DNA from 3 places in the Sinorhizobium sojae CCBAU 05684 genome. Region 2 is predicted to be linked to each of the others. Evidence: riboswitches for the same ligand, from Rfam matches in the RefSeq annotation. Region 2 holds a riboswitch; each other region holds the start of a gene.
The links. A riboswitch is a leader RNA that binds a small molecule or an ion and turns the genes downstream of it on or off. The one in region 2 is predicted to bind cobalamin.
Positions count from the first base shown of each region.

Region 1: it holds a riboswitch for cobalamin, as region 2 does, so the genes downstream of both, SJ05684_RS02270 (aromatic ring-hydroxylating oxygenase subunit alpha) here and SJ05684_RS26125 (ABC transporter substrate-binding protein) in region 2, are expected to answer to the same signal.
Region 3: it holds a riboswitch for cobalamin, as region 2 does, so the genes downstream of both, SJ05684_RS09590 (DUF1636 family protein) here and SJ05684_RS26125 (ABC transporter substrate-binding protein) in region 2, are expected to answer to the same signal.

Region 1 is NZ_CP023067.1:475,253-479,548, forward strand. Features, by position in the region: gene SJ05684_RS02260 (L-threonylcarbamoyladenylate synthase) at 1-261, opposite strand, end outside; gene SJ05684_RS02265 (DUF6656 family protein) at 461-1,057, opposite strand; cobalamin riboswitch at 1,369-1,570, shown strand; gene SJ05684_RS02270 (aromatic ring-hydroxylating oxygenase subunit alpha) at 1,674-2,918, shown strand; gene SJ05684_RS02275 (FAD-binding oxidoreductase) at 2,915-4,012, shown strand; gene SJ05684_RS02280 (glycoside hydrolase family 25 protein) at 4,200-4,296, opposite strand, start outside.
Region 2 is NZ_CP023068.1:1,807,900-1,812,195, reverse strand. Features, by position in the region: gene SJ05684_RS26135 (acyl-CoA dehydrogenase) at 1-743, opposite strand, end outside; gene SJ05684_RS26130 (LysR family transcriptional regulator) at 912-1,817, shown strand; cobalamin riboswitch at 1,886-2,118, shown strand; partial or broken gene SJ05684_RS26125 (ABC transporter substrate-binding protein) at 2,384-3,334, shown strand; gene SJ05684_RS26120 (FecCD family ABC transporter permease) at 3,331-4,296, shown strand, end outside.
Region 3 is NZ_CP023067.1:1,956,479-1,960,774, reverse strand. Features, by position in the region: gene SJ05684_RS09605 (SLC13 family permease) at 1-1,719, opposite strand, end outside; gene SJ05684_RS09600 (hypothetical protein) at 2,043-2,327, shown strand; gene SJ05684_RS09595 (hypothetical protein) at 2,346-2,645, shown strand; cobalamin riboswitch at 2,778-2,991, shown strand; gene SJ05684_RS09590 (DUF1636 family protein) at 3,118-3,504, shown strand; partial or broken gene SJ05684_RS09585 (DUF924 family protein) at 3,744-4,296, shown strand, end outside.

The DNA of each region.
Region 1 (4,296 bases), on a different replicon from region 2:
CGCCAGTTGCCGCGAAACCGCATCGAAGACCACATGCTCCTCAGCCATCGCCGTGTCCGAGACATGGCAGATCAGCGGATTGAAACGGGGCCGGCCCTTCATCTCGTAGATTCGGCTGATAGCCTCTGCATTGGTCGCATCCGCCGCCAGGCCGTAGACTGTTTCGGTCGGGATCGCGACGGGCTCGCCTGCGGAAAGCACCGCACAGGCCGTCTCGATCGCCCGGTCGGGTTCGCTGCGCGTGTCGATGATTTCGGCCATGGGCGTTCGTCTTCCTTTCCGCAGCTTCCTACTGCATGTTTCCTTGAATCGGAACCGATTTGAGGAAACATGCAGCGATTCAAAGTGCTATAGCGGCCTTTTTTTTGCGCGTCTTTTCAGACGCGCAAAGGTCGCTGCAACTCTTTAAATCTGCGCATCGAGCTTTCCGAAAATCGGGTACGACTTTCGGGCCGATGCGCTAGAGACTGCGTATGATCTTGCGCAGCGCCTCGTCGCGTGCGCCAAGCATGAGCACGTTCTTCAGCGCCACCTTCGGGTCCTGCGTACGGAAGATCAGGCCGTTGCCGCGCACATTGCGGTTGACGACCATCCGCCCTTCGTCCGTGCCGGGCTCGATGGCAACGGCAAAATACATGCGCGAATACCCGGCCTGGATCCGGTCGAAGAAGTGCGTCTCGTCGCCGAGATCGGAAAAGAAATTGGCGAAATAGAAAGCCCAGGTCACGTCTTGCGATCGAGCGAGCCGGGTCGTAGCGGCCGTCACGTGGCAATAGCCAAGATGCGGGCTCGCGGCGAGCGTCCGGTGAAAGATCATCTTCGGGAAATTGATCGAGGCGTGAAAGCTGTTGATCCGCCTGTAAGTCGCTTCTCCCGCGGCGGTCAGCTTGCGTCCGGTCTTCTCCGCCACCTCCTCATAGCTCAGATAGCGCCGCTGCTCGGGCGTTTGGCGCCGTCGCTCGATGCGGCCGGTTCGCAGGAACTCGGTGTGGACGGCCGCTTTTGTCACCGGTGACGGCGCCTTTTCAGAGGCGTCGTAATATCTGAGCTTTGCCATCGACCTCTGCGCGCCTTCGCGAAAAAAGCGGGGTTGAACCGTCGTCGGACGCTAAACCATCAGGGTTAACAGAGTATTTTTCGTACCTTCTGCGCTAGGCTCGTTCACAGGCCTCGTCGCAAACGGGATGCTTGCTTTCGCGCTTGGGCAGGCGCTGACGAAAAAATTATCAGTCGACCAGCAATTGCCCTATCGCCTTGTTTATTATGGAGAAAAACAATGTGTTCGTCACAAAGTGCCGCGGCAAGGGGTCTGTCGTCTTTCCAGAATGGAATGTCGTTTATCGGCACTTGTGCGGGCTGCTAGACCGCTTAGATGGGGACACTCGAGGTGCCGCCCTGAGCGGGGCGGAGAATTGGGAAGCCGGTCAAATCCCGGCGCTGCCCCCGCAACGGTGGTGGAGTGAGGCCACGGCACCAAGCCACTGGACGTCAATGTCCGGGAAGGCGCCGGGGCGGGTCCTTCGCGGGACGGCTCCAGAGCCCGGAAACCAGCCTTGAGCACATCGACCGTAACAGGTTGCGGCGGGCAGCCGGACGGAGCCATGGCGCACGGCCTGTTGCCGTGGGCGGTTCCTGTCCTGCCTCTCCGAATCATGGCGAACGAGGATATGGGCATGGACATTCAGAGCGAAATGCTGCGCAAGCTGAAGACCCGTCGCGAAGGCTATAGCCTCGACCGGGACTTCTATATCGATCCCGACTATTATCGTCAGGATCTGGAAAACATCTGGTACAAGGATTGGCTTTTCATCGGCCACGATTGCGAGATCCCGCGGGCCGGCAACTATTTCACGGTGCAGGTCGGCGACTATCCGATCGTCATCGTTCGCGACCGGCAGGGAACGATCCGGGCGCTCCATAATTCCTGCCGCCATCGCGGCTCGCGCGTCTGCACGCAGCACAAGGGCTCTTCGGCCAAGCTCGTTTGTCCCTACCATCAATGGACCTACGAGCTGGACGGAAAGCTGCTATTCGCGCGGCAGATGCCGGACGGCTTCGATCTGGCGGCGCACAGCCTGAAGCCGGTGCATTGCGAGACCGTCGGCGGCTACATCTTCATCAGCCTTGCCGACGAGCCGATGAATTTCCAGCCGTTCCGCGACGTGGCTTCCGGCTACCTTGCGCCGCATCGTATCGGCGAGACGAAGGTCGCCTTCGAAAGCACGATCATCGAGAAGGGCAATTGGAAGCTCGTCTGGGAGAACAACCGGGAGTGCTACCACTGCGCGGCCAATCATCCCGAGCTGTGCCGCACCTATCCCGAAGCGCCGACGGTGACGGGGGTGCATGGCGCGATGAATGATCCGGAGATCAACGCCCATTGGCAAAAATGCGAGGCGGCCGGCCTGCCGAGCGCCTTCAAGATCGGATCGGCCGGGCAGTTCCGCATGACACGCATGCCGCTGATCAACGGTGCCGAGAGTTACACCATGTCGGGTCAGAGGGCCGTGGAAAAGCCGCTTTCCTCCGACGCGAGGACAGGCGGCATCGGCACATTGCTGCTCTTCCATTATCCGACGACGTGGAACCATATTCTCGGTGACCATGCGATCACCTTCCGCGTGCTGCCCCTCGGCCCCGAAACAACCCAGGTGACGACCAAGTGGCTCGTCAACAAGGAGGCGGTCGAAGGCGTCGACTATAAGCTTGACGACCTCATCCATGTCTGGACCGAGACCAACGATCAGGACCGCCAGATCGTCGAGGAGAACGCCTTCGGCATCCGCTCGCCGGCTTACCAGCCGGGTCCCTATTCGGTCGAGCACGAGGGCGGCGTGATGCAATTCGTCGAATGGTATTCACGCTACATGCTTGAGCGCCTTGAGCGCGGCGCAACGCCTCTTTCGCGGGTGGCATGATCATGGAAATGGCCCGTTCCTTCCATCATTTCGACGAGCTCAGTCCCTGGATCGACCGCCAGCACATGCTCGAATGCATCTCGGTGGTGGCCGAGACGGCGGATGTGATGACCTTCACCTTCCGCTCCGACAGGCCGGCCTGGTTCCGCTACCTGCCCGGGCAGTTCGTAACTCTCGAACTGCCCGTCGGGGAGGAGCCGGTGATGCGCACCTATACGCTCTCGTCCTCGCCGTCGCGGCCGCTCTCCGTTTCGATCACCGCCAAGGCGCAACGGGACAGCATCGGCACCCGCTGGATGTTCGACAATCTGAAGCCGGGCATGGTGCTGAAGGCGTTCGGTCCGCTCGGCGACTTCAGCTTCGTGCGCCATACGGGCGAAAAATATCTCTTTATCTCAGCCGGCTCGGGCATCACGCCGATGATGTCGATGATACGCTGGATGGCGGATTGCGCGCCGGATTCCGATGTCACCTTCATTTCCTGCGCGAGGCGCCCGGAGGATCTCTTGTTCAAGCCGGAACTGGAGATCCTCGCCCGGCAGATGCCGCATCTCAATCTCGGCTTCCTGGTCGAGGGGCACGAGGCGCGTCATGGTTGGCACGGGCTGCGCGGCCGTATCGACGCCACGAAGCTGCCGCTGCTCGCGCCGGATTTCCTGGACCGAACGGTCTTCTGCTGCGGTCCCGAGCCCTTCATGCGCGGCGTCCGGGAGATGCTCCAGTCCGTCGGGTTCGACCTGGCCCGCTACCACCAGGAAAGCTTCCAGCCAGCGGCGGCACCCGCTGCCGAAGAACTCGCCATCCGAGCCGGTGCGCCGGGCGCCGAGGCGGGAACGTCGAAGGTGATTTTCACCATGAGCGGCAAAGAAGTGGAGGCGATCCCGGGCCAGACCATTCTCCAGACCGCGCGTGCCAACGGCGTCCGGATCGGAGCTGCTTGCGAAGGTGGCATTTGCGGCACATGCCGGGTGTTGAAGATCGCCGGCGAAGTGGACATGAACCACAATGGCGGCATTCTCGACGATGAGGTCGAAGAGGGCTACATCCTGGCCTGCTGTTCGCGCCCGCGCGGGGACGTGCAAATCGAGGCGTAGCCGAAGAGCCGACTATTTGGATCCTACAGCGCCGTGGCTCCCGCTATCGGCGCTGTACGTCTTTGGATCCACGCACTATGCGGGGCTGCGTCCTCAAGCGGTCTAGCGGAAGCACCCTCTCTGCCCGAATCTTATAGGGGCGAAAGCCGGCAGGGCAGGGGCATTCCCCTGGCTCCCTGATATAAACCTAGCGCCGCTCGGTCCGATTGGGCAGCCGCGCCTCCGCAGCCTTTATGTCGATCGTGCCGGTGACCGTCGTATCCACGGCCCCGTCGACGCCGCTG
Region 2 (4,296 bases):
GGTCCCTTGAGTCCCGAGACATTCGGCAACAGCGCGTCCTCGCCCACCTCGACGCCTTCGAGCACGATCTCGCCGGTGATCGAGGCACGCAGCGACAGCTTGCCGCCGATCTTCGGCGCCGAGAGGCCCTTCATGCCTTTTTCGAGGATGAAGCCGCGGATCTGCCCGCCATGCGCCTCCGATTTGGCCCAGACCACGAAGACGTCGGCGATCGGCGCGTTGGAGATCCACATCTTCGAGCCCCGCAGGCGATAGCCGCCCTCGATCTTCTCGGCGCGTGTTTTCATCGAACCCGGATCGGATCCGGCATCCGGCTCGGTGAGTCCGAAGCAGCCGATCAACTCGCCCGAGACGAGGCCGGGCAGGTATTTGTCGCGCTGTTCTTCGGAGCCATAGGCGTAGATGGGGTAAATCACCAGCGACGACTGCACGCTCATCATGGAGCGGTAGCCCGAATCGACGCGCTCCACCTCGCGCGCCACGAGACCATAGGAAACGTAATTGGCGCCGGCCGCGCCATATTTTTCCGGCAGGGTCACGCCGAGAAGACCCGCCTGGCCCATCAGCCGGAAGAGGCCCGGATCGGTCTTTTCCTCAAGATAGGCCTCCTCTACGCGCGGCAGCAGTTCTGCTTGCGCGAAGGCGCTGGCCGCATCGCGGATCATGCGTTCGTCCTCGGCAAGCTGGTCGTCCAGGAGAAGGGGATCGTCCCATACGAAGGCGCTGCCTTGGGGTGACTGCATGGCGGGGGCAGTGGACGGGTTTGTGGTCACGGATTCTCTCCCGATAATCTCGAAACGGCCCCGATAATCTCGAAACGGCAAGCCGATTTCCTATGTAGATACCGATTGTTGCCGGGCGTAAAAAGCCGTATTTAGGCGTAATATCATTCATAGAGTGCATAGGTGGAGATGCGCCCGCGCCGGTTCCTTCCCTCGATAAGCCTTTTGTCCGCTTTTGAGGCCGTCCTGAAGACCGGCTCGACGGCGGCGGCTGCGCGCGACCTCAATCTGACGCAGAGCGCGGTGAGCCGCCTTGTCCAGAATCTGGAGCAGCAGCTCGGCCGCCAGCTTTTCGAGCGTCACCGGCAGAAGCTCATCCCCACGCAAGCCGCCCACGCCTATGGCCGGGATGTGACCCGCGCGCTCGATCTCATTCAGCGCGGCAGCATGGAAGTTGCCGCAAATCCGGGCGGCGGCACGCTGTCGCTGGCGATCCTGCCGGCCTTCGGCACGCGATGGCTGGCGCCGCGGCTCGGCACGTTCCTGGTCAAGCATCCCGGCATCACGATCAATCTAGCAACGCGCCTCAAGCGCTTCAACTTTGCCGTCGAAGGCTTCGATGCCGCCATTCATTTCGGCGCCGAGGATTGGCACGACGCCGGCCATATGAAGCTATTCGAGGAACGACTGACCGCCTGCATTTCGCCGGCACTGCTCAACGACCATCCGATCACCGGTGTCGATGACATGTCCGGGCTGCCGCTTCTGCAGCTGGAGACACGGCCGAATGCCTGGCTGATCTGGTTTGCCGCCCATGGCGCGGAACCAACAAGCGTGACCGGAATGCTCTTCGACCAGTTCGCCACCATGACTCAGGCTGCGATCTCCGGGCTCGGCGTCGCTCTTCTTCCGGACTATCTGGCATATGCGGAGATCGCGGAAGGGCGCCTTGTGCCCCTCTTGAAGAGGGGCGTGCCGGGGTCCGGATCCTATTGGCTGGTCTGGCCGCAAGCGCGCGCCAATTACCCGCCGCTCGAAGCCTTCCGCACCTGGCTTGCCGAGGAACTGTCGCCGGAGGCCTCATCGGTTTCCTGACCCGCGAAGCGGGCATGGACCTCCGGTAGGGAAGCAGGGGCCCGCCCTTGACCGGCCCGGGGCAACTATCTATGGAGTCTCTCGACGGTTCCCCGACGATGAAGCGAAGGGGATTAATAGGGAACACGGTGCGGGCGACCCAGTAGGGACCAAGGCCGTGGCTGCCCCCGCAACTGTGAGCGGATTGCCGTCCATCCTCGTGGCGCCTCCAGCGCCATGCCACTGTGCCACCCGGCACGGGAAGGCAGATGGACGACAGACATCCGCAAGCCAGGAGACCTGCCGTCATGTGTTCGCTCCAATGTCCACGGGCGGGGATGCCCGGAACAGGATGTGCCATGACAAATTCTCGCGCCTGGCTGCGCCTTCCTGCCTTCGTTCCTTCCCGCTCGAGCGGCCGCTCGCTCGAAACCGCTGACTGACGCGGCGCGATCATTCCTGCCGTCCGCGCAGTGCGGCCGGTATTTTTCCAATCGGGGAGATCAACCGTGACCATCATTCCCACCATTCGTGGCAGCTTTGTTGCCGTCGCTGCGCTGGTGTCGACTCTCACCGTCGACGCTCGGGCCTCCGAAACCACCTATCCGCTGACCATTACCAATTGCGGCCGCACGGTCACTTTCCAGAAGGCGCCCGAACGCGCCGTCTCGATCGGCCAGAGCAGCACGGAGATCATGTATCTGCTCGGCCTGCAGGACCGGATGGTCGGCACCGCCGTCTGGCTCGGCCCGGTCATCGGGGGTTACGAGGAGGCGAATGCCAGGGTGGAGCGTCTCGCGGACAACGATCCGAGCTTCGAAAGCGTCGTTGCCAAGAAGCCGGACATCGTCACCGCGCAGTTCCAGTGGCACGTCGGGCCCGAAGGCACCGTCGCCAAACCGGAGCAGTTCGAGGAACTCGGCATTCCCGTCTACACCTCGCCCGCCGATTGCGTCGGCAAGGACAATACGGGTGGCGGCGATGGCGTTCGCCATGCGGTTTTCACCATGGACCTGATCTACCAGGAGATCGCTGAACTGGCGCAGATCTTCAACGTCCAGGCTCACGGCGAGGCGCTGATCGCCGAGCTGAAGTCGCGCGAGGATGCGGCGAAGCAGAAGATCGCGTCGGCGAACGGCAGGCTCTCCGCCGTGTTCTGGTTCTCGAGCGCGGAGCTCGACATCGATCCCTTTGTCGCCGGCAAGAACGGTGCTCCCGGCTACATCATGCAGGCGCTCGGCATCCGCAATGTCATCGACAGCGAAGAGGAATGGCCGACCGTCGGCTGGGAAACCATCGCCAAGTCTGGCCCGACGATCATCGTCGCGGGCAGGATGGAGCGTCGCCGTTTCCCCGCAGACGACATCGCCGTCAAGCACCAGTTCCTGAAGTCCGACCCGGTCACGAGCCTCATGCCGGCCGTCAAGGAGGGCCGTGTCGTCGAAATGGACGCCCAGGCGATGAACCCGACGATCCGGACCATCGAAGGTATCGAGGTCCTGGCCGAGGCCATTGAAAAAGCCGGCCTGACCCAGTGATCGGCTTGGTGGGCTCCCTATCGAGGACAAGCGCCACAGTGCTGGCGCTTGTCCTGTTGTTCGCGGCGCTCTGGCTGGGTGCGGCGATCGGCGAGACCGCGATCCCGATGGATGTCGTCGCCCGGGCGGTCGCCAATCGGCTTTGGCATGCGGGCTATCCGCTCGATCCGATCAACGAGGGCATCATCTGGAACTACCGGCTGAGCCGCGCCGTGGTGGCGGCGTGCTGCGGCTCGGCGCTTGCGCTTTCCGGCGTCGTGCTGCAGTCGCTTCTGCGCAACCCGCTGGCCGATCCGTATATTCTCGGGATTTCGGCGGGTGCATCGACCGGCGCGGTCGCCGTTGCCATCCTCGGTTTCGGCGCCGGTCTGTTGACGCTGCCGCTGGGGGCCTTCCTCGGCGCGCTTCTCGCCTTCGGGCTTGTCAGCCTGCTCGCAATGCGCGCGGGCAGGGGGCATGGTGCCATCATTCTCGCCGGTGTCGCCGGCTCGCAGCTCTTCAACGCGCTCACTTCCTTCATCGTCACCAAGGCGGCCAATGCGGAGCAGTCGCGCGCGATCATGTTCTGGCTGCTCGGCAATCTTTCCGGCGTCCGTTGGCCTGATGTCTGGCTCGCGCTGCCGGTGGCGGTGGCGGGCCTCATTGCCTGCCTCTGGCATGCACGCGCCCTCGACGCCTTCACCTTCGGCTCCGAGTCCGCCGCTTCGCTCGGCATTCCCGTGCGCCGCGTCTATGTCGTGCTGATCGGCGCATCGGCCATGATGACGGCGGCGATGGTCAGCGTTGTCGGCTCGATCGGCTTCGTCGGGCTCGTCATCCCGCATGCGGCCCGGATGCTGGTGGGCGTCCGGCACGGGCTGCTGCTGCCGGCATCCGCTCTGATCGGCGCAATATTCATGATCGCCGCGGACGTGGTTTCACGCGTGATCATTCCGGGCCAGGTGCTGCCGATCGGCGTGGTG
Region 3 (4,296 bases), on a different replicon from region 2:
CGACAGCGGCAGCCCGAGCCGAGGATAGTCGCTGAACCGGTAGCCGCCGGGGCCCATGACCAGCGTATTGCACTGGTGGCCGATCGGGGTGAGGAAATCCGAACCGGCGCCGATCGCCACCGCCATGAGAAAGGCGTCGGGCCTGTAGCCGAGCGCGGTGGCGAAGCTCGCGGCGATCGGTGCCATGACGAGCACGGTCGCGGCATTGTTGAGGAAAGGCGTCACCGCCATCGCCGCGATGAGGATGAGAGCGAGGGCCCCGGCCGGCGGCAGATGGGTGGCGATGCCGCCGAGCCAGCCGGCGATCAGATCCGAGCCGCCCGTCGTGCGCAGCGAGTCGCTCACGGGGATGAGCGCTGCCAGCATCACCAGGATCGGGCCGTCGACGGCGCGATAGACGTCGCGCAACGGGATGACGCGGAAGATCACCATGGCGAGCGCCGCAGCAAAGAAGGCGACCGGCACCGGCACCACGCCGATTGCGGTCGTCGCCATCGCCGCAGCGAGCAGCAGGAGCGGCAGGGTGCCGCGACGGATGGTGCCGAGCAGGATTTCGCGCTGCGCCAGCGGCAGGCAGCCGAAGTCCTGCAGGAAGGAAGGCAGCTCGCTTCGCGCCCCCTGCAGCACGACGATATCGCCGGCCTGCAGCCTGATGCTGCCGAGGCGCTGCTTCAGCCTCTCGCCCTGCCGGCTCACCGCAAGCAGGTTGACATTGTGATTGTTGAAGAGCGCCAGTCGCTCGGCGGACATGCCGATGAGGGATGAATTGCTGCCGATCACGGCTTCGATCGCCTCGATCTCCGAACGGGTCTTGTCGCCCGGCATCGGCAGCCGCTCGCCGGCGATCTTCAGCTTCGCCTGGGAGACGATGCGGTCCAGGGCGGCCGGCCCGCCCTCGAGCAGCAATATGTCGTCCGTCTCGATCACCACATCGGGAAGCGGCGCCAGATGCGTGCCGCGCCGGAAGATGGCGATGACGACGGCGCCGCCGTCGCCGATCCTGACGAGGTTGCTCACGGGCTTGCCGATCGCCGGCGAGCCGGGCGCCGCCATGGCTTCCGCCGTATAGTCGGTGATCTCGATCGCCTGATTTACCGAGACCTCCTGGCTCTTGCGCTCCGGTACCAGGCGATAGGCAAGCAGCAGGAAGACGCAGCCGACAAGCGCAAGCGAAGCGCCGACCGGCGTGAAATCGAACATCGAGAAACTTTCGCCGGTGAGGTCTGCACGCATCCGCGAGACGACGACGTTCGGCGACGTGCCGACCTGCGTCATCAGCCCGCCGATCAGCGAGCCGAAGGCCATCGGCATCAGAAAGACCGAGGGCTGCACCTTCGAGCGCCGGGCAAACTGAAACGCGACCGGAATCATGATCGCGAGCGCACCGATATTCTTGATGAAGGCCGAGAGCACGGTGACGGTGACCACGAGAAGCGCAAGCTGCGCCCGCACCGACTGCAGTTCCGGCAGGAAGCGCTGGATCGCCGCATCCACGATGCCCGAACGGGCAACGCCGGCGCTGACGATCAGGGCACTGGCGACGATGATGACGATGTCGTCGCTGAAGCCGTCAAAGGCATGGTCAAAGGGCACGATGCCGACGGCCACCGAAAGCATCAGCGCCGAGCAGGCGACGATGTCGTACCGGAGCCGACCCCATACGAAAAAGACCATCATGGCGCCGATGACGATAAACGAGAGGAACTGGTCGGCGGTCATAAGCGAGTACCTGAAGCAACGACTGATCGGACATGGGCCTTTTGCAACGCACCACCCGGCCGGTATCGGACGGGCAGCCTCGTTGCGCCGCCGTCCGACGGCCTGGCGAGTTTCCCTCTACATCCTCTAAAGCATCCATCGGATGCAACTGAAATATCGCGGAATTCCTGGCGAAGCGCCCCGCCTTCACCAGGAAACTGCGCCGGACCCCCGCCTTTTCTTGGATCGCCTGCGAAGAAGGAATAAGATGTTAGGAGCAGTTGAAGGCCTGACAACGGTTCCTCGCTTTGGAAATGCGCCCGGATGCCACCAGGAACACCAGCATGAAGATTGCCCTTGCCGTTTTCTACGCGACGCTTGCGCTCGCTGCCTGCACGCCCGCGACACGCACGGTCGGTTACGGGCCCGGCCTCGAGCCGATTCCCGGCAGCATCACCTATGGCGGCCAGCCGCGCACGAAACTGACCAAGGCGCCCATCGGCAGCATCGTCCCGCACCAGTTCTTCGATCGATTTGGATATCGAGTCTATGAGACCTACATCATCGAACCGGATCGCTCGCTGCGCCTGACAAGCCGCCGCATAGACTACGACATCTTCGACGATTGACTTGCGAAGGAGGGCGAGATGCCCTGCAAAGCTTTGAAAAATGCGGTTCCCCTGATCGTTGCGGCGCTCCTTTCGGGCGCCTGCACGGTGACCTATGCGGGCGGCTACGGCTATGGGCTCGAGCCGATCCCCGGCAGCATCACCTATGGCGGCCAGCCGCGCACGAAGCTGACCAAGTCGCCCATCGGCAGCATCGTCCCCCATCAATTCATCGATCGCTTCGGGCGGCGGGTCTACGAGACCTACGTGATCGAGCCGGATCGCTCGCTGCGCCTGGTAAGCCGCCGCTACCGCGACCTGCCCTTCTTCGACGATTAGCGCATCGGCCCGAATATCGGAAAGGGCGATGCGCGGATTCAAGGAGCTACAGAGACCTTGCGCGTCCGACAAGACGCGTGGCGTCGTGAAGCGAAATCTTCTCCCGCCCCCATTGCGTCCCGCGCAGACTCATGCGACCAAGGGCGCGATGGTGCTGCTGCCCTTGATCCGGCAGCGGCTGAAAAGGGAACACGGTGAGGATGCCCGAAAGGGGCCGATCCCGTGGCTGCCCCCGCAACTGTGAGCGGAAAGCGCATCTACAACATGTCACTGGCCGGGAGGCTGGGAAGACGTGGAGGCGCCTCGACCCGCGAGCCAGGAGACCTGCCATCGAACCGATCAACCACAACGGACGGGGTGTTCCGATGGAAAAGAAGTGGCTTCTGCCTGGCGGGCAATCGTCGGTCCGGATTTTCGCTATCTTCTCTGCGGCCCCGCTTGTAAAGCTGGCAGGGGCCGGCGGAGAACAGCCATGGCGAATTCGCATCAATCAGCGCACAAGATAACGCTTTCGACCGAGTGCCACTTCACAGGCGGGCCCTGCCGTCCGGGCGCCCAGTTGCTTGCCATGCTCAACCGCAGCGTTTCGGCGCTCGGCAAGCCGCTCGACGATGATTTCGCGATCGCCGGCACGGTGTGCATGGCCGCCTGCACGCGGCCCTGCACCATTGCCTTCCAGGCGTCGGGCACGGCGACCTATCTCTTCGGCGATGTCGATGTGGAAGAGAATATCGACGATCTCGTCGACTTCGCCGTCGCCCATGCGGACGGCGGCCCGAGACCTGCCGGCGGCGGCAATCTCGCCCGCGTCCCGGCGGCGCTGATCGTCTCCGAAGCCCTTGCCGGGCATTTCCAGTGAGGGGGGCCGTCTGGTCATCGTCGCAGTTCGTCCGTCGGTCAGCCGGCCTATTCAGTGGAGCTACAGCGCCGCGCGTCTTTTCAAAGGCGCAAAGGTCACCGTAACTCTTTGAATCTGCGCATCGAGCTTTCGGAAAATCGGGTACGATTTTCGGGCCGATGCGCTGGCGCCCGGCTGGAAATCGCGGGGGCGATCGCCTATTTGACGCGATGCGACCGTCGGAAGGGGGAAGGGTGGGAATGACTGACCAAAGCGCGATCTGCACACCGGATGACGTGTTGAAATTCTGGTTCGAGGAGCTTTCCTACGAACACTGGTTCACTCCGAGCGCCGAACTCGATCGCGAGTGCGCGCGGCGATTCCAGGACACGCATCTGGCGCTTTCGAGGCATGTCGACGACGTCTGGCGGGCGAACCCGCGCAATTGGCTTGCGGCTCCTTCTCTTCGACCAGCTCCCGCGCAACATGTATCGCGGATCGCCGCTGGCGTTTGCGACCGACGGCCTGGCCTTGCGCGAGGCGCAGCTTGCCATAGGCGCTAGCGCCGACATGGCGGTGCCGCCGGAATGGCGCGCCTTCTTCTACATGCCGTTCGAGCATTCCGAGAACCTCGCCGATCAGACGACGGCCGTGAAGCTCTTTACCGAGCTCGGCGAGCCAAACTATCTCGATTATGCGATTCGCCATCGCCAGGTGATCGAGCAGTTCGGTCGCTTTCCGCATCGCAACGCCATCGTCGGGCGCAGATCGACCTCGGCGGAGGAGGCCTATCTCGCCCAGCCCGGCGCGGGA